Regions from separate parts of the Hymenobacter sp. J193 genome, predicted to be linked through region 2. Evidence: riboswitches for the same ligand, from Rfam matches in the RefSeq annotation. Region 2 holds a riboswitch; each other region holds the start of a gene.

Region 1 (4,484 bases), 3.6 Mb from region 2:
CAGAGCGTTACCTGGTTTTACGTAGCAGACAGGACGAAACGTTTCCCGGGCCCGGCTTGCTGTCACACAGATATGTGTGCTCTATATAGTACAATAACCATAACCAACCCGTATCTTCCTGACTGGCACCGCTCCCCTACCCCTGGCGCTGCTCTTTCCACGATGCAGTATTTTCATGAAACTTCTTCGCTATCTATTGCCTTCGACGAAGACAACCAGTGGCTTTACGTAGAATGGAAAGGCCACCACGATGCAGTGTCTTCCAAAAAGGGCGGCGAGCTAGTGCTGCAGCATCTGCAAAGCTGTGCGTGTACCAAAATGCTCAACGACAACAGCCAGGTAACGAGCGAGTGGGACAGAGGAGCGCGCTGGGTGGGCAGCCACTACTATGCCACCCTGGCCGACCAGGGGGTGCGCTTCGTGGCCTGGATCTGCCCGCCACACTGGCCTGCCCGCAAGTCCATGGAAACGGCTATGCTCTTCGTCACGCGGCCCATGGTGGTATTGTTCGATGACCTGGCCTCGGGCTACGCGTGGCTGGCCCGCCAAAGCTGACGCACTACCCTTGCAGGCCGGTTATCAGTTGTACTATTTCGATAAACAAGGGCCGCGCTGCTACCATTGGCTGGGCGCAAAGGCGCTGCAAGGCCCATAGGCTTTCCGCCGTAGCGGCGTCGGCAGGCTCACTTTGGCAACGCGTCAGCAGCTCTTCCAGCAGGCAGCCAAAGGCCCGTACCTCCAGCTGCTGCAACGCCTCAGCCCGGGCATTATCCTGTTTATCGAAAAAGCTGGCTGCCCCAAAGTCGCTCAGCAGTGCCTTGCCGGCTGCATTCACCAGCGTGTTGTGAGCGTACAGGTCGCCGTGCAGCAGGCCCTGAGCGTGCAGGTGTCGCGCCGCCGAAGCTACATCGTGCGCTATGCGCAGCACCTGCTCCAGGCTGAATAAACTTCCGGGAGCATATACGTCGCGGGTACAGGTGGAAAAGCTGGGCGGGCCGGCCAGCACGCGGTAAGCTGGGTCCAGCAGCTCCAGCACCAGCCCTTCAGCGGCGGCCGGGTGGCGGCTGAGCTTGCCCAGCACCGGAATCAGGCCGGGGTGGCGCCCGGCACTGATGCAGGCTACCATTTCGCTATGCGGCAGCCCGTCACTGGTCACGGCGCCCTTGAACAGCTTCACGGCAACCGGTTCGTGGGCTGCAGGATCCTGCCACTCCGCCCGGTAAATCACCCCCGAAGCGCCCTCACCCAGCTGTTGCTGGATAGCCAGTTTCTCCCAACTGATTTCTGGTATGGGATGCGCGGCCAGCGCGGCGGCTTCGATGTACTCACTGAGTGGGTTGCCGGCAAACGCCAGCCAGCTCAGGCGAGGCAAGCTGAGCAGCCACGTCGGCAGCTCCCCAAGGTGGTTGGCCGAGATGCGCAGCAGCTCCAAGGCGATGCAGGCCGCCATTTCGGGCGGCAGATGGGTAAGCTGGTTGCCGGCCAGCATCAGCTTCTGGAGCTCGTGGCACCGGCCGATTTCGGGCGGTAGCGCGGTGAGTTGGTTGTCGGTCAGGATAAGCCAGCGCAACCTGGGTGGCAACGCGGTGGCCGGCAGCGTACGGATCTGGTTGGCTTTGAACCCCACCATCTGCAGCTCTGAACACTTCCCTAGTGCCTCGGGCACCTCGGTAAACTGGTTGTCGGAGCAGAAAAGGATACGCAGCCGGCGCAGGCGGCTCAAGTCGGCGGGCAGCTCCGCCAGCGCGTTGCCGGAGAGGTTGAGGATTTCCAGCGTATCGGCCAGCTCGAATATTTCGCGGGGAAACTCCATGAGGCTTTCCGATAGATCAAGGCGGGTAGCGCCGACCAAGTCGCCGCGGCGCAATTGCTCCAACGTGTGCATACGGGCAAAGGTCGTGGTTTGCGGCCGTTGCCTTTGCGGTTATCAGCCGTTAAGCAGAGCGAAACATCTCGCATGCTGACGTTGCATCAGTAATCAAATTACCATTGCACGTGAGATACTTCGCTGCGCTCTGCATGACCTTACCACCTGCTCCAAAATATTTTCAAAATTATTTGCACGAATAAATTCTGGTTGTACATTTGCCCTGCGCTCCATGCCACGGAGCACTTATCAAGAAAGGCGGAGGGACAGGCCCTGTGATGCCTTAGCAACCAGTAGAAATACCAGGTGCTAAATCCTGTTCTGAGTCGGCTTCGGTCGGCGCGGAAGAAGATAAGTTAAAAGATGCCTACCGTCTGCAGCGGTCTTGCTCTTCTGACTTGTCGGGAGGGCTTTTTTTATGCTCTTTCGGTAAGAAATCTTGCATAAGTGTCTGGGCAACAAGGTGCGTTTTCGTCTAACCACAAAACGGCCAAACCCATGCAATCTGCCACTCGCCTCCTCCAGTCCATTCCCGTAGATGAGCTCACCGGCGCCATCTCCGTTCCGATTTACCAGACCTCGACCTTCGTACAGGAGGCCCCCGGGGTAAACAAGGGCTACGACTACGCCCGCACCGGCAACCCTACCCGCCGCGCCCTCGAAAACATCCTGGCCACCCTCGAATACGGCCACTCCGGCTACGCCTTCGCCTCGGGTCTGGCCGCCATCGATGCGGTGGTGAAGCTGCTCTCGGCTGGCGACCAGATCGTGGCCATCGACGACCTGTACGGCGGGGCTTTCCGCCTGTTCGAGCACGTGTACCGCCGCTTCGGCATCGATATCGTGTACTGCGACACCACTGATCCGGCCAAGGTAGCTGCCGCCATTACCGCAAAAACCAAGCTGGTGTGGCTGGAGTCGCCCTCCAACCCTACCCTGAAAGTGTCGGACATTGCCGCCATTGCCGACATAGCCCATGCCCACGGCGCCTGGCTGTGCGTGGACAACACCTTCGCCTCGCCCGTGCTCCAGCAGCCCATCAAGTTGGGGGCCGATATCGTGGTGCACAGCGCCACCAAGTACTTGGGCGGCCACTCCGACCTCATTGCCGGCGTCGTGGTAGCGGCCACCGAGGAGCTGGGGCTGCAGCTAAAATTCATCCAGAACGCTTCGGGCGGTATCCTCGGGCCGTTCGATTCCTTCCTCGTGATTCGGGGGCTGGAAACGCTGCCTCTGCGCATTGAGCGGCACTGTAGCACGGCCCTGAAAGTGGCCCAATTCCTCCAAACGCGCCCCGAAGTGCGCGCCGTGTACTACCCGGGCCTGGAAGAGCACCCCAACCACGCGGTAGCCAAAAAGCAGCAGCCCGGCGGTTTCGGCGGCATTATTGCCCTCGTGCTCGAAGAAGACACCCAGGAAGCCGCCACGCAGGTAGTCACCAGCACCAAGTACTTCCACCTGGCCGAAAGCCTGGGCGGCGCCAAGAGCCTGCTCTGCCACCCCGCCACCATGACGCACAAATCCACGCCCGTGGCCCAGCGCCAGGCCGCCGGTGTGGCCGACAGCCTGATTCGCCTGAGCGTGGGCCTGGAAGATGCCGAAGACCTGATTGCCGACCTGGCCCAGGCACTCGACCGCCTGAGCGAAGGCAAAGTAGCCCTGAAAGAAGCCGTACGCGAAGCCGAAGCCCAGCTGGCGTAGGGGCTGAAAAAGATAGTAAACCATCATGCTGAGCGCAGCCGAAGCATCTCTACCGCTTCGTTGCAATGTCAATTGGTTAGCCAGAGGTAGAGATGCTTCATCTGCGCTCAGCATGATGGTTAACAGTAGTGTGACGCCCTTTTGATTTGCACAAGTACTATGAATCGTAACGACATCCGCATCGGCTTATTCGGATTCGGCGTGGTGGGCCAAGGCCTGCACACTGTGCTGGAACGCACGCCCGGCCTGCGGGCCCGCATCGGCCGCATCGGGGTGAAGGACCGCACCAAAGCCCGCAACCTGCCCGCCGAGCTATTCACCTTCGACCGCGACGAAGTGCTGGACGACCCCACGCTTAACGTCATTGTGGAGCTGATTGACGACGCCGACGAGGCCTACCGCATCGTGATGGGGGCGCTGCGCCGGGGCAAAGCCGTGGTAACGGCCAACAAGAAAATGCTGGCCGAGCACCTGCAGGAACTGATTGATTTGCAGCGCGAAACCAACACGCCCCTGCTCTACGAGGCCGCTGCCTGTGCATCCCTGCCCGTCATCCGCAACCTGGAGGAGTACTACGATACCGACCTGCTGGAAGCGGTGGAAGGCATCATCAACGGCTCCACCAACTATATCCTCACGGCCATGCACCGCGACGCGCTGACTTTCTCGGCGGCGCTGCGTAAGGCCCAGGAGCTGGGCTTCGCGGAAAGCAACCCCGCCCTCGACGTAGAAGGCCTCGACGCCCGCAACAAGCTGGTGCTGCTGCTGGCCCACGCGTTCGGGCTGGTAGCCCGGCCCGAGGACATTCTAGCCGTGGGCATAACCGGCATCAGTGAGCTGGCCAGCAGCTACGCCCGCGAAAAAGGCCTGGTGTTGAAGCTGGTAGCCGAAGCCCGCCGCCTGCCCAACGGGGGGG
Region 2 (4,484 bases):
ATGCTCCCCAGGAGCCAAATGCTTCCACGGCCGACTTTTTCTCTAGTTCCTGGCCACCAACTACCAGACCCAGAAAAGCCAGCAGATTGTTTAGGGCGTGCGTGGCCATGCAAAGCCACAAGGATTGGGTGCGGTAGTAGAGCCACCCCAGCAGCAGGCCAATCAGCCCGGCTCCTACCATCTGCGCCGGGTTAGCGTGGATCAGACCAAACAGCAGCGCCGATTGACCAATGGCCACCCATGGCCGCTGCGGGTAATTGCGCAACAGTCCCGCCAGCAGCACACCCCGGAACAGCAATTCTTCCAACACCGGCGCCGCCACACACAGTACCCCGAAAGCCAGCACGGGCGTTTTGGCCAGCTCTTTAAAAGAAGCGTCGGCCCAGTTGGGCAGATGCAGCAAATCCAGCAGGGAAAGCACCGTTACCATTGCCAGCACCACTATGGGTAGCGCCGCATATAGCCAGGCCTGCTCTTTACCAAGGGGGCGGACGGGTACCCAGCGGCTGCCAGCCCGCCGACGCAACACCCCCAGCAAGGCCAGGTTGCTGCTGATCGTGACGATAACCAGCGTGGCCGGGCGGGAAAAGTTCAGAGCTTTTTCGCACAGCAGGAACACCGGCACGCCTACCACCAGCATCACCAGCAGATACCACCCCAGAAAGGCCCAGCTTTCCTTGATTGTCGGATAAGCTGATGGCTTGTGGATTATCGATGACGTCTCGGGCACACTTGGTTCCATGCGTGAAATAGGCTGATAAGGGAAGACAGATCAGGAGTAAAGCTACTTATAGTCTTTCACTACAACCCGGCTAGTGCAACAGCTCAGGTCTGCTGCCGGAAACCCATCTTCCTCAGCGCATGTTTACGCTGCTCGTTGCGCGGTCCGCTCCTGGCCCAGCTTGCTGTGCTTGCGGCCGTAGCCGAAGTAGATAGCCAGCCCGATAGCCAGCCACACGGCCAGACGGAGCCACGTTTCCCAGGGCAAGGATACCATCATCACCAGGCAGGTAACGATGCCGAGAATGGGCACCAGCGGCACCAGTGGGGTGCGGAATCCGCGCGGCGCGTCGGGTTCTTTTTTGCGCATGATGAGCACGCCCGCGCACACCATCACGAAGGCCAGCAGCGTACCAATGCTCGTCATCTCGCCGACCACTGAAATCGGCACGAAGCCGGCAAACAAGGCAATGAACAGGCCCAACAGCAGGTTCGACTGCAGGGGCGTGCGGAACCGCTCGTGGATGCGGGCGAAAACCGGAGGCAGCAGGCCATCCTTGGCCATGGAGAAAAACACCCGGCTCTGACCCAGCAAATCCACCAGAATAACGGAAGTATAGCCGATGATGATGGCCAGAATAACGGCCGAAGAAAGCCAGGCGTAGGGCGTTTTTTCGATGGCAATGGCCACCGGCGCGGCGCTGTTCTTGAACTCGGTGTAGTTGGCCAGACCCGTCATCACGTGGCCGAAGAGCACGAACAGCACAGTGCAGATCAGCAGGGAGCCGATGATGCCAATAGGCATATTGCGCTGCGGGTTCTTGGTTTCCTGGGCCATGGTAGCCACAATATCGAAGCCGATGAACACGAAGAACACCACGCCCGCCCCGCGCAGAATGCCGCTCCAGCCAAACTCCCCGAACACCCCGGTATTCTGCGGGATGTAGGGTTGGTAGTTGGCCGGATCGATGTACTGCCAGCCTAAGGCAATGAACACCAGCACCACAGCTACCTTTAAGGTAACTACCAGTGCATTAAACCAGGCCGAGCCCGAGGTGCCGCGGATGATGATAAGCGTAATGGCCAGCACGATGAGCATGGCGGGCACGTTCACGAAGCCGTGCACGGTGCTGCCATCGGCCAGCGCGGCCGTTTCAAACGGCGACATCACCAGCTGCGGGGGTAGGTGGATGCCGTATTTGCTCAGAAACTTGAGCAGGTACTGCGACCAGCTAATAGCCACCGTAGCGGCGCCCACCGAGTACTCCAGCACTAGGTCCCAGCCGATAATCCAGGCGAACAGCTCGCCCATGGTGGCGTAGGCGTAGGTGTAGGCCGAGCCGGCTACCGGCACCATGGCGGCAAACTCAGCATAGCACAGGGCCGAAAAGGCGCAGCCCACGGCCGCCACCACGAAGGAAAGCGTGACGGCCGGGCCGGCGTTGTTGGCCGCGGCAATGCCGGTGAGCGAGAACAAACCGGCCCCGATGATGACGCCAATGCCGATGGCAATAAGGTTGAAGCCGTTCAGGGTGCGTTTCAGGGTGCCCGCACCGGTTTCGGCGGCCTCCAGCCGCAGCATTTCCAGGGACTTTTTAAGCATAAACAGGGGTGGCGAGAAGCCGCAGCTTCCCGGGTAAGTGAAGAAAACAGCGCAACCTGATTCCTGACGGCAGAAAGACAGGCTGGCCGGTCAGCGTAGACCGGCGACGTTTGCGCAGAATAAAAAACAGAGGAAGGGAGCCGAAAACGGCCAACTCAGGCCCGCAGGCAACTCAGCTCAGCAACAACACTGCTTGCTACAACACGCCTCAGCGGCCACATACGGGCACAAGGAGGCAGCAGGAACAACAGGGCGAGCAGTAAGGCGAGGCAGAAAGTCCACGGCAACTTGTTTTTATATGGTCAGGAGTTGGCACCGTTCCGCGGGGTGCGGGTGGTTGCCGGCGCGTCGTCGAGCCTGTCTCTCGGCACCTCTGTATAAAAACAATCCTTCAGGCTAGAAAGAATTGATGCCGCAAAGGTAGCCCCGTATTCCGGGGCCCGCAAACCCCGCTTTCTACCCGATACACCACCCCAAATAGGTTAACTCCCTAACGAACAGCACCCTAATTCAAACGACAGGATTCAGTTGTGAAAGTTTAAGTCGAAATTTTAAATTTTTTCAGAAGGCGTTTTGGCTTGATCTGGAAGAAACTGGCACCGGAGTTGCAAACCACCCCAATGAAGCCGGTTTTTCTGTTTCAGCCGGACGCGGACTTCACTTCACCAGTTGCACAAATTCACTTCTTCCTTCGTCATGAAAAAGCTTCTTGTAGTTCTGCTCGCCTTCTCGTTTTCCGCTGGCGCTGCTTCGGCCCAGACCACTACCGCTCCGGCCGGCAAGCCGAAAATGCACCACGGCCACAAAGGGCAGAAAGCCAACCTCACGCCCGAACAGCGCGCCGACAAAGCCGCCAAGAAAATGGCAGAAAAGCTGAGCCTCACAGCCGCCCAGACAACTCAGGTACGTCAGCTGCACCTAGCCCGTATCCAGGAAATGCAGGCCCACAAAGCCCAGGCCGGCACCACTGCTGCCCCCGCCGATAAAAAGCAGCATCATGCCGCTATGAAAGCCGGCAAGCAGCGCTACGAAGCCCAGCTCAAGCAAATCCTGAGCGCCGAGCAGTACGCTAAATACACCCAGCTGCAGGCCGAACGGATGCAGAAGCGCAAAGCCCACCGCCAGAGCATGGCGGCCCCCCAGCAAGGCAAAAGCTAAGCCGCTGATTCACGCATAGAAAAGGCCCCGACGGAAACGCCGGGGCCTTTTCTATTTTCTTTAGGCATGCCATTCCGAGCGAAGCGAGGAATCTGAGTCAACCGTTTGTAAACATTAACCCAGATTCCTCGCTTCGCTCGGAATGACATGCCTTAAGGTGCTTCGGAAGCAAACCAGCGCAGGCGGTAGCAGTTGATGGCGGTTTCGCCGAGCTGCTCGACCAGCTTGTAGTTGGCCACGGCGCCCACGGCCGCCCCAATGACGGGAATGAGCTGGGCCAGCTTGGCCAGGTCGATGTAGTCGCGGTACTCCTGCTGGAAGGTGAGCCAGTCAAACTCGTTGACGTCGGTGGGCAGGGTGTGGCGGTAGGTTTCCCAGGTGGCTACGCGCTGATAGATTTCGTTGCGGGTGTGCTGGGAGCTGAAGGCCAGCTGAAAGATGTGCAGCAGAAACAGCCGCTCGGAATAGTCGCGCACATCGTGGCCGTAGAGGGCCGCTACGTCGAAGAGAAGCTTGAGCTTGAGGCCGAGCAGCAGGGGAAAATCGGCGAGGCCGAGAAGGAAGCCGCCGGCACCGGTGGCGGCTCCTTCGGCCGCGGCCGTGTTGCGGTAGTAGCGGATGCGGGTGCGCACCAAGGCTTCACGCTCGGCCAGGGCCGTATCGGCGAGGGGCTTGCGGGTGGTGTGCATGGAGCCGAACAAGACGCCCTGCACCATTTTCTGGATGGCTACGGTGAGGGCCTTGTGCAGCTTTTCGGGCAGCAGGGCGTTGAGGCGCGCTTGCACCCGGCGGGTGAGGCGCCCCAGCAGCGTGGGCTTCCGCTGCATCCGTTGCTGCCAGGCTTCGAAGTCGTTCATATGGTTGCGCTAACGGGTTTTAGCCCGCAGAGGGCGGGGAGGGTTTCGCGGAGGGCGCAGAGGGTTCTTCCAGGCCGTTTACTTTGCGGAATATGCCGTTTTTGATTAGAGGCACGTTGAAGTTGATGAGCAGGCCAAGCTTATAG
Region 3 (4,484 bases), 1.3 Mb from region 2:
TTTTTCGAACCTGGCAGCGAAGGTTATTCTTTTTCGAGACGGATTTCGGATCCATCTGTACCCTTAAACGTCAGTTTATCGTCCGTCATGGTTACTACGTCAACGGTCATAGACTGGCTGGCGCCATCCGGCATGAACGTGAGTTTGTTAGCCGTTTGGTCGAAGGTGTATTTACCAGCCATATTTCGGGTAGGGCTTGCCAAGCTAAACTGGCCATTGGCGTAAAACGTGTAACGTTCGTCTTCCTGGGCGTCGGTCTGGGCCACTTTATCGCCGGTGGAACTAAGCTCTTTATCGGTTTTCCAGACTTTGCTGTCGGTACCGTAGAGCATGTTTACGCCTTCAACTTTGCCTTCTTTGCTGCCGCAGGACGAGGCGAACAATGCGACCAGCACCAGCAGAGTGGCCAGGTAGCGAAATGGGTTGGTTTGATTTTTCATCGGAAAGAATAGGGAGTTGGTGAACGGAGAGAGTTCAGGGAGAGAAGGCAGCCAGCGCTATATAGTCGAGCCGCCAACTATGCGCCTCTTACGGCGGGCTGGTAAAAGATGTTCCCTTATGCTACCAACAAAAACCTATTGGGCAGGGCGGCGTATGAAAGCTCAACCCTACGGGCATCTGCCTGATAGTCGGCTACTTCTCCCTACACCTTTTAACGATTCGTACTGCCATGGGACTTTTTGATTTTCTTTCCGACAAAGGCGAAAAAAAGCCTGTTGCCCCCGCCGCCAACCCTGTTCCTGCTGCCAATACCGACTTCTTCGGTAATACCAACCAGGCTGCCACCACTGCTGGTGACTCCTATACTGTAGTAAGTGGCGACTCCCTTTCCAAGATTGCCAAGCACCACTACGGTGACGCTGCCAAGTGGCATCAGATCTACGACGCCAACAAAGCCACTATTGGCGCTAACCCCGACCATATTGAAGTAGGCCAGGTACTGACGCTGCCCAAGCTCTAGACAGCCCTGTTTCTCGATAATATCCTAAAAAAGCCACTCGTCCAAGGGTGGCTTTTTTGTTGTCGAATCAGCTTTCTGACTCCCGACTTATGATACTTTAGCGGTGAAAGAAGCTGAAAAAATATTCCTGGCCAACGGCTTACTTCATAAAAACCGATAGTTATTCCGCCTGCGTTTTTCGTCTCATTTTGCTTATAAACAGTAGGTTAATCAACATTTATACCTACTAATATGACCTACTAACATGGGCAGACAAACTCTGTAAAATATTTTCAATAGCTATTGCATATATCAAAATCATGGCTATACCTTTGCAACACCAACCCGGTACTCCCCCGCTCGCGGCGGGGTAGTTTTCATAGGATTTATACAGAAGCGGCGAGAGAACAGGCTCCGTGACCCGCTGGCAACCTTCGACCGCGCGAAAGGTGCCAATTCCTGCCCGACCAGCCTTCCGGCGGCGGGGCATATAACCTTCGAGTACCATGGAAAACTCCTTCGCTTTCGCCTCTACTAACCCTACCGCTCCGGCCGCATCTTTGCTCGCCGTTCAGCCGTGGGGTTTCCGCGTGGCTGCTCTTAGCCCGGTTGCGGAGCGAATGCGAATGCGCCCCTGTTGCGGCGCGTGTTGTTGCTGTTGCTAGCCATTTCGGCTCCAGCCTCCCTTTCCCCGCCTGCCCAGCTTTGTCCGGTGTTGCCGCTTTTCAACGCACCGGGCGGTATCGGCTAACCTGACCCGCTCATTTTCGGCGGCTTTTCGGGCCCGATACGGGCTCGGCTACGCTTCTTCGTAGCCGGTTTTCCTTTCCATTCGCCTTCGGTTTCTCTTCCAACTTCCTTTCCATCAGCCCCATTATGTCTACTCAGAACCTGCGCTTCGAAACCCTCCAACTCCACGCCGGCCAGCAGCCCGACCCCACTACCGGTGCCCGCGCCGTACCGCTGTACCAGACTACCAGCTACGTGTTCAAGAACGCGGAGCACGGCGCCAACCTGTTTGCCCTCAAGGAGTTCGGCAACATCTACACCCGCCTGATGAACCCTACCACCGACGTGTTCGAGCAGCGTGTGGCGGCGCTGGAAGGCGGGGTGGCAGCGCTGGCTGTTTCCTCGGGGCAGGCGGCTCAGTTCATTGCCCTCAACAACATTCTGCAGGCTGGCGACAACTTCGTTTCGACCTCGTTTCTGTACGGCGGCACCTACAACCAATTCAAAGTGGCCTTCAAGCGCCTGGGTATAGAGGTGCGCTTCGCCGACGGCGACAAGGCCGAAAGCTTTGAGGCCCTGATTGACGAAAACACCAAGGCCCTCTACCTCGAAACCATCGGTAACCCCGGCTTCAACGTGCCTGATTTCGAGGCTATTGCTGCCATTGCTGAGAAGCACGACCTGCCGCTTATCGTGGACAACACCTTCGGGGCGGGTGGCTACCTGTTCCGGCCCCTGGAGCACGGCGCCCACATCGTGGTGGAGTCGGCTACGAAGTGGATTGGCGGCCACGGCACCTCCATTGGCGGGGTGATTGTGGACGGCGGCAAGTATGATTTCGGCAACGGCAAGTACCCGCAGTTTACCGAGCCCTCGGAGGGCTACCATGGGCTGGTGTTCAACGACGTATTCGGCAAAAATGGGCCGTTTGGCAACATTGCCTTCATCATTCGGGCCCGGGTGGAAGGCCTGCGCGACTTCGGTCCTTCGCAGAGCCCGTTCAACTCCTGGCAGCTGCTGATCGGCCTGGAAACCCTGAGTTTGCGCGTGGAGCGCACCGTAGAAAACGCGCTGAAGCTGGCGGAGTGGCTGGAGCAGCACCCGCAGGTGGAGGCCGTGAACTACCCCGGCCTTAAGAGCAGCCCTTACCACGCGCTGGCCCAGAAATACCTCACGCGGGGCTTTGGCGGCGTGCTCACGTTCGCCATCAAAGGCTCCAAGGATACGGCCACGCAGTTTATCGACAACCTGAAGCTGGTAAGCCACCTGGCCAACGTGGGCGACGCTAAAACGCTCATCATCCAGCCCTCGGCCACCACGCACCAGCAGCTTTCCGAAGAGGAGCAGCAGGCCGCCGGCGTTACGCCCACACTGCTGCGTATTTCGGTGGGCATCGAGCATTTTGAGGACATCCGCGCCGATCTGCAGCAGGCCTTCGACGCGGTGCAGAACGCCGCCCCCATCGAAACCCAGGACGGCGACCTGCTGCCTGAGCCCGAAATCGAACACGCCGCTCCACTGGAAGTCTGATAACCGGAGAGGGGTTGAGAGCCCGGCCGTCCTGAGAGAGCGGCCGGGCGTCAACTTCCAGTGTACGCCGCAGGCAGATGACCGGAAGGCCCCGTGCCGCCCGGCTCATCTTGCCCTGGTCTGGGGCTGGATCAACTGTACGGCACCGAGTTTGGTGGATGGCCTTTTACCGCTTTGGTGCCTGCTGATTCAGCCCCTTCCCGGGGCTTTTTGTTTTTGACGCATCTATGACCGCTGAACCGCACTTATACCGCTTACCTGCTGCCCTTCCGCTGGAAAACGGGGCCGTACTACCGCACGCGCAGCTAGCCTACCACACCTACGGCACCCTCAATGCGGCCCGCGACAACGTGGTGTGGGTGTGCCACGCCCTCACGGCCAACTCCGATGTGCTGGCCTGGTGGCCCGGCCTGTTTGGCACGGGCTGCTACTTCAATCCCGAGGAGCATTTTATTGTGTGTGCCAATATCCTGGGTTCCTGCTACGGCTCTACCGGCCCGCTCAGCCCCCACCCTGACACGGAAACCCCGTGGTTTCAGGCGTTTCCGCTCCTCACCATCCGCGACCTGGTGGCGGCCCACGAGCAGCTACGCCGGCACCTGGGCATCGAGCGGATCCATACGCTGATCGGGGGCTCGATGGGCGGGCAGCAGGCGCTGGAATGGGCCGTACAGCAGCCCACGCTGTTCGAAAACCTGGTAGTGCTGGCCACCAACGCCCGGCACTCGCCCTGGGGTATTGCCTTCAATGAAGCGCAGCGTCTGGCCATCTTTGCCGACGATACCTACTACGCGGCCACGCCCGATGGCGGCGCGGCTGGTATGCGGGCAGCCCGGGCTACGGCCCTGCTCAGCTACCGCAGCTACGGCGCCTACCAGCAAACCCAGGCTGAGCCCACCGACGACCAGTTAACCGATTTCCGGGCCAGCGCCTACCAGCAATACCAGGGCGACAAGCTGGTGGCTCGCTTTAACGCGTACACGTACGTGGCTTTGTCGCGCACGATGGACACGCACCACCTGGGGCGAGGGCGCGGCGGCGAGCTGGCCCCGGTGCTGGCCGGCATTCAGGCCCGCACGCTGGTTGTCAGCATCAGCTCGGATGTGCTGTTTCCGCCCGCCGAGCAGCGGCTTTTGGCCCGGCACATTCCCGGCGCTATGTACGCCGAAATGGAGTCCGGCTTCGGACACGACGGCTTTCTGATTGAAACCGCCCAAATCACGCACTTCCTGGAGCGCTTCTTTGCTCGGGCATTCGTGTAGTACAGATAGGCACGTACCATAGG
Region 4 (4,484 bases), 2.6 Mb from region 2:
TGCCACCCCCACCGAGCGGGAGGCGTCATTCACGTGCACTACTGGGCCGGAGTAGTTGGGCGCAATTTTCACGGCAGCGTGCAGGCGGGAGGTAGTAGCGCCCCCAATGAGCAGCGGGGTGTTGAGGCCACGCTTTTCCATTTCCTGCGCCACGTACACCATTTCATCCAGCGAGGGTGTGATTAGGCCGCTCAGCCCGATGACGTCCACCTGCTGCTTCTGGGCTTCGTCGAGAATGCGCTCCAGCGGCACCATCACGCCCAGGTCCACGATGTCGAAGTTGTTGCAGGCCAGTACCACGCCCACGATGTTCTTGCCTATGTCGTGCACGTCACCTTTCACCGTGGCCAGCAGAATTTTGCCGGCGGTCTGCCGGTCGCCGCTTTGCTTGTCGGCCAGCAGATAGGGCTCCAGGTAGGCTACGGCCTTCTTCATCACCCGCGCCGACTTCACCACCTGGGGCAGGAACATTTTGCCCGCGCCAAACAGGTCGCCCACTACGTTCATGCCGGCCATCAGCGGACCTTCAATCACTTCGAGCGGCCTGCCCACCTGCTGGCGCACTTCCTCGGTATCCTGGTCGATGAACTCCGTGATACCTTTCACGAGGGCGTGTTGCAGGCGCTCTTTTACTGGCAAGCTGCGCCAGGCATCGGCTACTACCTCCACCTTGTCCTTCTGTTTCACCGTGTCGGCAAAGTCTACGAGGCGCTCGGTGGCGTCGGGGCGGCGGTTCAGCAGCACGTCTTCCACCAGTTCCAGCAGGTCCTTGGGCACTTCGTCGTACACGGCCAGTTGGCTGGGGTTCACGATGCCCATGTCGAGGCCCGCCTGGATAGCGTGGTAGAGGAAGGAGGAGTGCATGGCCTCGCGCACTACATCATTGCCGCGGTATGAGAAGCTGATGTTGCTGACGCCGCCGCTGGTGAGGGCACCGGGCAGGTTTTGTTTGATCCAGCGGACGGCCTCGATGAAGTCCAGCGCGTAGTTGCGGTGCTCCTCCATGCCGGTGCCCACCGTCAGGATGTTGGGGTCGAAGATGATGTCTTCGGCCGGGAAACCCACTTCGTTCACCAGGATGTCGTAGCTGCGCTGGCAGATTTCGATGCGCTTCTCATAGTTGTCGGCCTGGCCGTTCTCATCGAAGGCCATGACCACCACGGCGGCGCCGTACTGGCGCACGGTGCGGGCGCGCTCCTTGAAGGTTTCTTCGCCTTCCTTAAGGGAAATGGAGTTGACGATGCTCTTGCCCTGCACGCATTTCAGGCCGGCTTCCAGCACGCTCCACTTCGAGGAATCAATCATAATCGGTACCCGCGAAATATCGGGCTCCGAGGCAATGAGGTTCAGGAACGTGGTCATGGCCTGCTCCGAGTCGAGCATGCCTTCGTCCATGTTCACATCAATGACCTGGGCACCCCCTTCCACCTGGTCGCGGGCTACTTGCAGGGCAGCTTCGTAGTTGCCGGTCCGGATAAGGCGGGCAAAAGCGCGGGAGCCGGTTACGTTGCACCGCTCACCCACGTTCACGAACAGGCTTTCAGGGTAGATACCGAAGGGCTCCAAGCCACTCAGGCGGGTAGCTTTCGGTAGCTCCGGCAGCTTACGCGGCTCGTACTTCCCGGCCAGGCGGGCCAGCTCGCCAATGTGCTGGGGCGTGGTGCCACAACAGCCGCCTACCACCGTCACGAGGCCTTCCTTAAGGTAATTTTCTACTACCCCCGCAAATTCCTGCGCCGACTCATCGTAGCCACCAAAGGCATTCGGCAAGCCGGCGTTGGGGTAAGCGGAAATGTGCACATCCGCAATGCGGCTCAGCTCCTTGATATACACCTGCAGCTGATCGGCCCCGAGGGCACAGTTCAGGCCCACGCTTAGCAGCGGCAGGTGGCGAATCGAGTTCCAGAAGGCCTCCACCGTCTGCCCCGAAAGGGTGCGGCCGGAGGCGTCGGTAATCGTGCCCGAAATCATGACGGGCACCACGCGGCCGCCTTCATCGAAGAACTTCTGCACGGCATACAGGGCCGCTTTGGCATTGAGCGTATCGAAGATGGTTTCGATGAGCAGGGCGTCGGAGCCGCCGTCGATGAGGCCGCGCACCTGCTCGTGGTAGGCGGTGGCCAGCTCATCAAAGGTCACGGCCCGGAAGCCGGGGCGGTTCACGTCGGGGGAGAGCGAGGCGGTACGGTTGGTGGGCCCAATAGCGCCGGCCACGAAGCGGGGCTTGTCGGGGTTCCGGGCCGTAAACTCGTCGGCTACTTCCCTGGCAATGCGCGCCGACTCGTAGTTGAGCTCATACACGATATGCTCCAGCCCATAATCGGCCTGCGCAATGGTGGTGCCACTGAACGTGTTGGTTTCCACCATATCGGCCCCGGCTGCGAAGTAATCGGCATGGATGCCTTTGATGATGTCGGGGCGGGTTAGGCTGAGCAGGTCGTTGTTGCCGCGCAGGGGCTTCGGGTGGTCGGCAAAGCGGGTGCCGCGGAAGTCGTCCTCGGTCAGCGTATGGCGCTGAATCATGGTACCCATGGCGCCGTCCAGAATCAGGACGCGCTTGGCAAGAATATCGTGGAGCGGGGAGGCGGTGACGGTCGGCATATCGGCTCTTCTCAGAAAATCGGCAGCAAAAAGTGCCTATCCAGAAAGAGCCGCGTGGGGGCGCGAGTCCTGTACTTATCTTCTTCCAGCGCACCTAAATGCCCTGAAACGGGAGTTAGCACCTTGTTTTATTTCAGGTTGCTAAGACGTCGTCGGGCCCAATCCCTCGGTCTTTCTGGATAAGTAACAGAGGCGAAGATACGGCGGAACGAACTAAAAACAACAACCCCGGCCAGTGAGAAGGCCGGGGTTGTTTAAAGCAGAGAAGCTGCGTCTGACAAGAGCTAGTCTTTTTTGATGCAGTTTGGGACAGTTTTGCCGTCTTTCTGCTTGGTGCCAGCCTGCTCGTAGCCTTTCCAGCACGGATCCGTTTTTTTAGCCGAAGTAGAAGGAGTTTTCTTGGTAGCCATAGCTGCGGTGCGCGGAGTTGAATGAAAATTACCGCACACTCTACTTTACGACCAGGCAACGGTATTGGTTTGTCGGGCGGTCTATACGAACTACAACCGTAGGAGCGTTTCTTTGCCTGGGGCTGCCAACGTCACTATCTTATTCTTTCTTCCGATGAAGCACTTATTCACCTGGCTGATATTGTTGTTGAGCGCCGCGCCGCTACTGGCGCAAACATCCGCGCTACCCGTGGGCACGGGGCTGAAAGGCACGTATTACCGAGGGATGAACTTCGAGGAAAAAGTCTTTACCCGTACCGACCGTCAGATTGATTTCGACTGGGAACACATCCCGCCCAGGCCGGATATGCCCACGGAGGAGTTTTCGGTGCGGTGGCAGGGCTGGCTGCTGGCACCGGTCACGGGAGAGTATGAGTTTTCAACGGTGATGGACGACGGTTTCCGGTTCTGGCTGGGCGGGAAGCGGCTAATTGATGCCTGGCGCGACCAGGACCACCTCAATGCCACCGTGCGCATTAGGCTTCAGGCCGGCCGGTACTATCCGGTGCGCATCGAGTACTTTCAGAACGGAATAGAGAGTCGGGCGCTGCTGCAATGGCGGCGTACGGAGGAGCTGGGCGGCTTCGAAACAGTGAGCAGCAAGGTGCTGTTTACGGCTCTGCCCGGCTCAGCCCGCCCTATTCCGGTAGCGCAGCCCCGGCCGGTGCCCGTGGTAGCTGCCGCTCCTAAGCCAACGCCCGCGCCCGTGGCGGCCCCAACGACGCCCCGCCGCCGGCCCACGCCCGCTGCCCGGCCGGCCACCCGCCCCGCCGTAGCTGCCGTGCCCGCCGCCCGGCCAGCTCAGGCGGTTGTTTCGGCACCAACAGTGGCTCCGGCCGCAACGCCCGACTCATTGCCCAGCCTTGCCAATCTGGCGAAGGGCGCTGTGGTGGAGCTGAAAAACCTGTATTTCGAACAGGGCCGCGCCCGGTTGCTGCCCACCTCACAGCCCGAGCTGAACCGACTGGTGCGGCTGCTCCGGACGGAAGCAGCGGCCCGCTTCGAAATAGCCGGCCACACCGATAACGTGGGCGACGCAAACCTCAACCAGCAGCTTTCCGAGCAGCGGGCCCAGATTGTGCGCCGCTACCTCGTCCAGCACGGCGTAGACTCGCTGCGCCTCACGGCCGTCGGCTACGGCGGTACCCGGCCCGTAGCCGATAACGGTGACCCACGGCAGCGCCCCCGCAACCGGCGGGTGGAGCTGGTGGCGCGCTAATCAGCTTCCAGCTACTGCGTCCGCAAAGCCCTGGACGCTGTGCGCCTGCGGTTGCTTCTTGCCTCCTTGAGCTACTTCTTGGGGCCGGCCACGACTTCCAGCATCGTATCGGCCTGGAGATACTGCTGAGCCAGCTGCTGCAGCTCAGGGGCCGTTACGCGCTGGATTTGTTGCACGAAGTCGGTGTAGTAGCTGGCGGGCAGGCCCAGGAATAC

What was found. Region 2 has a riboswitch for S-adenosylmethionine ahead of LRS06_RS18095 (amino acid permease). Riboswitches for the same ligand answer to the same signal wherever they lie in the genome.
Region 1: linked by a shared signal. The riboswitch ahead of LRS06_RS02185 (PLP-dependent aspartate aminotransferase family protein) and the one ahead of LRS06_RS18095 (amino acid permease) in region 2 are both predicted to bind S-adenosylmethionine.
Region 3: linked by a shared signal. The riboswitch ahead of LRS06_RS12295 (O-acetylhomoserine aminocarboxypropyltransferase/cysteine synthase family protein) and the one ahead of LRS06_RS18095 (amino acid permease) in region 2 are both predicted to bind S-adenosylmethionine.
Region 4: linked by a shared signal. The riboswitch ahead of metH (methionine synthase) and the one ahead of LRS06_RS18095 (amino acid permease) in region 2 are both predicted to bind S-adenosylmethionine.

Annotation. Positions count from the first base shown of each region.
Region 1 covers NZ_JAJONE010000001.1:491,075-495,558, forward strand. Annotated here, with positions in the region: gene LRS06_RS02175 (hypothetical protein) at 163-555, shown strand; gene LRS06_RS02180 (leucine-rich repeat-containing protein kinase family protein) at 560-1,885, opposite strand; SAM riboswitch class I at 2,111-2,225, shown strand; gene LRS06_RS02185 (PLP-dependent aspartate aminotransferase family protein) at 2,366-3,568, shown strand; gene LRS06_RS02190 (homoserine dehydrogenase) at 3,728-4,484, shown strand, end outside.
Region 2 covers NZ_JAJONE010000001.1:4,134,286-4,138,769, reverse strand. Annotated here, with positions in the region: gene LRS06_RS18100 (CPBP family intramembrane glutamic endopeptidase) at 1-742, opposite strand, end outside; gene LRS06_RS18095 (amino acid permease) at 866-2,323, opposite strand; SAM riboswitch class I at 2,615-2,707, opposite strand; gene LRS06_RS18090 (DUF4890 domain-containing protein) at 3,020-3,481, shown strand; gene LRS06_RS18085 (EcsC family protein) at 3,634-4,338, opposite strand; gene LRS06_RS18080 (GxxExxY protein) at 4,358-4,484, opposite strand, start outside.
Region 3 covers NZ_JAJONE010000001.1:2,812,399-2,816,882, reverse strand. Annotated here, with positions in the region: gene LRS06_RS12305 (hypothetical protein) at 24-440, opposite strand; gene LRS06_RS12300 (LysM peptidoglycan-binding domain-containing protein) at 671-961, shown strand; SAM riboswitch class I at 1,324-1,437, shown strand; gene LRS06_RS12295 (O-acetylhomoserine aminocarboxypropyltransferase/cysteine synthase family protein) at 1,817-3,199, shown strand; gene metX (homoserine O-acetyltransferase) at 3,427-4,461, shown strand.
Region 4 covers NZ_JAJONE010000001.1:1,494,079-1,498,562, reverse strand. Annotated here, with positions in the region: gene metH (methionine synthase) at 1-2,601, opposite strand, end outside; SAM riboswitch class I at 2,674-2,787, opposite strand; gene LRS06_RS06465 (hypothetical protein) at 2,886-3,011, opposite strand; gene LRS06_RS06460 (PA14 domain-containing protein) at 3,166-4,269, shown strand; gene LRS06_RS06455 (pitrilysin family protein) at 4,341-4,484, opposite strand, start outside.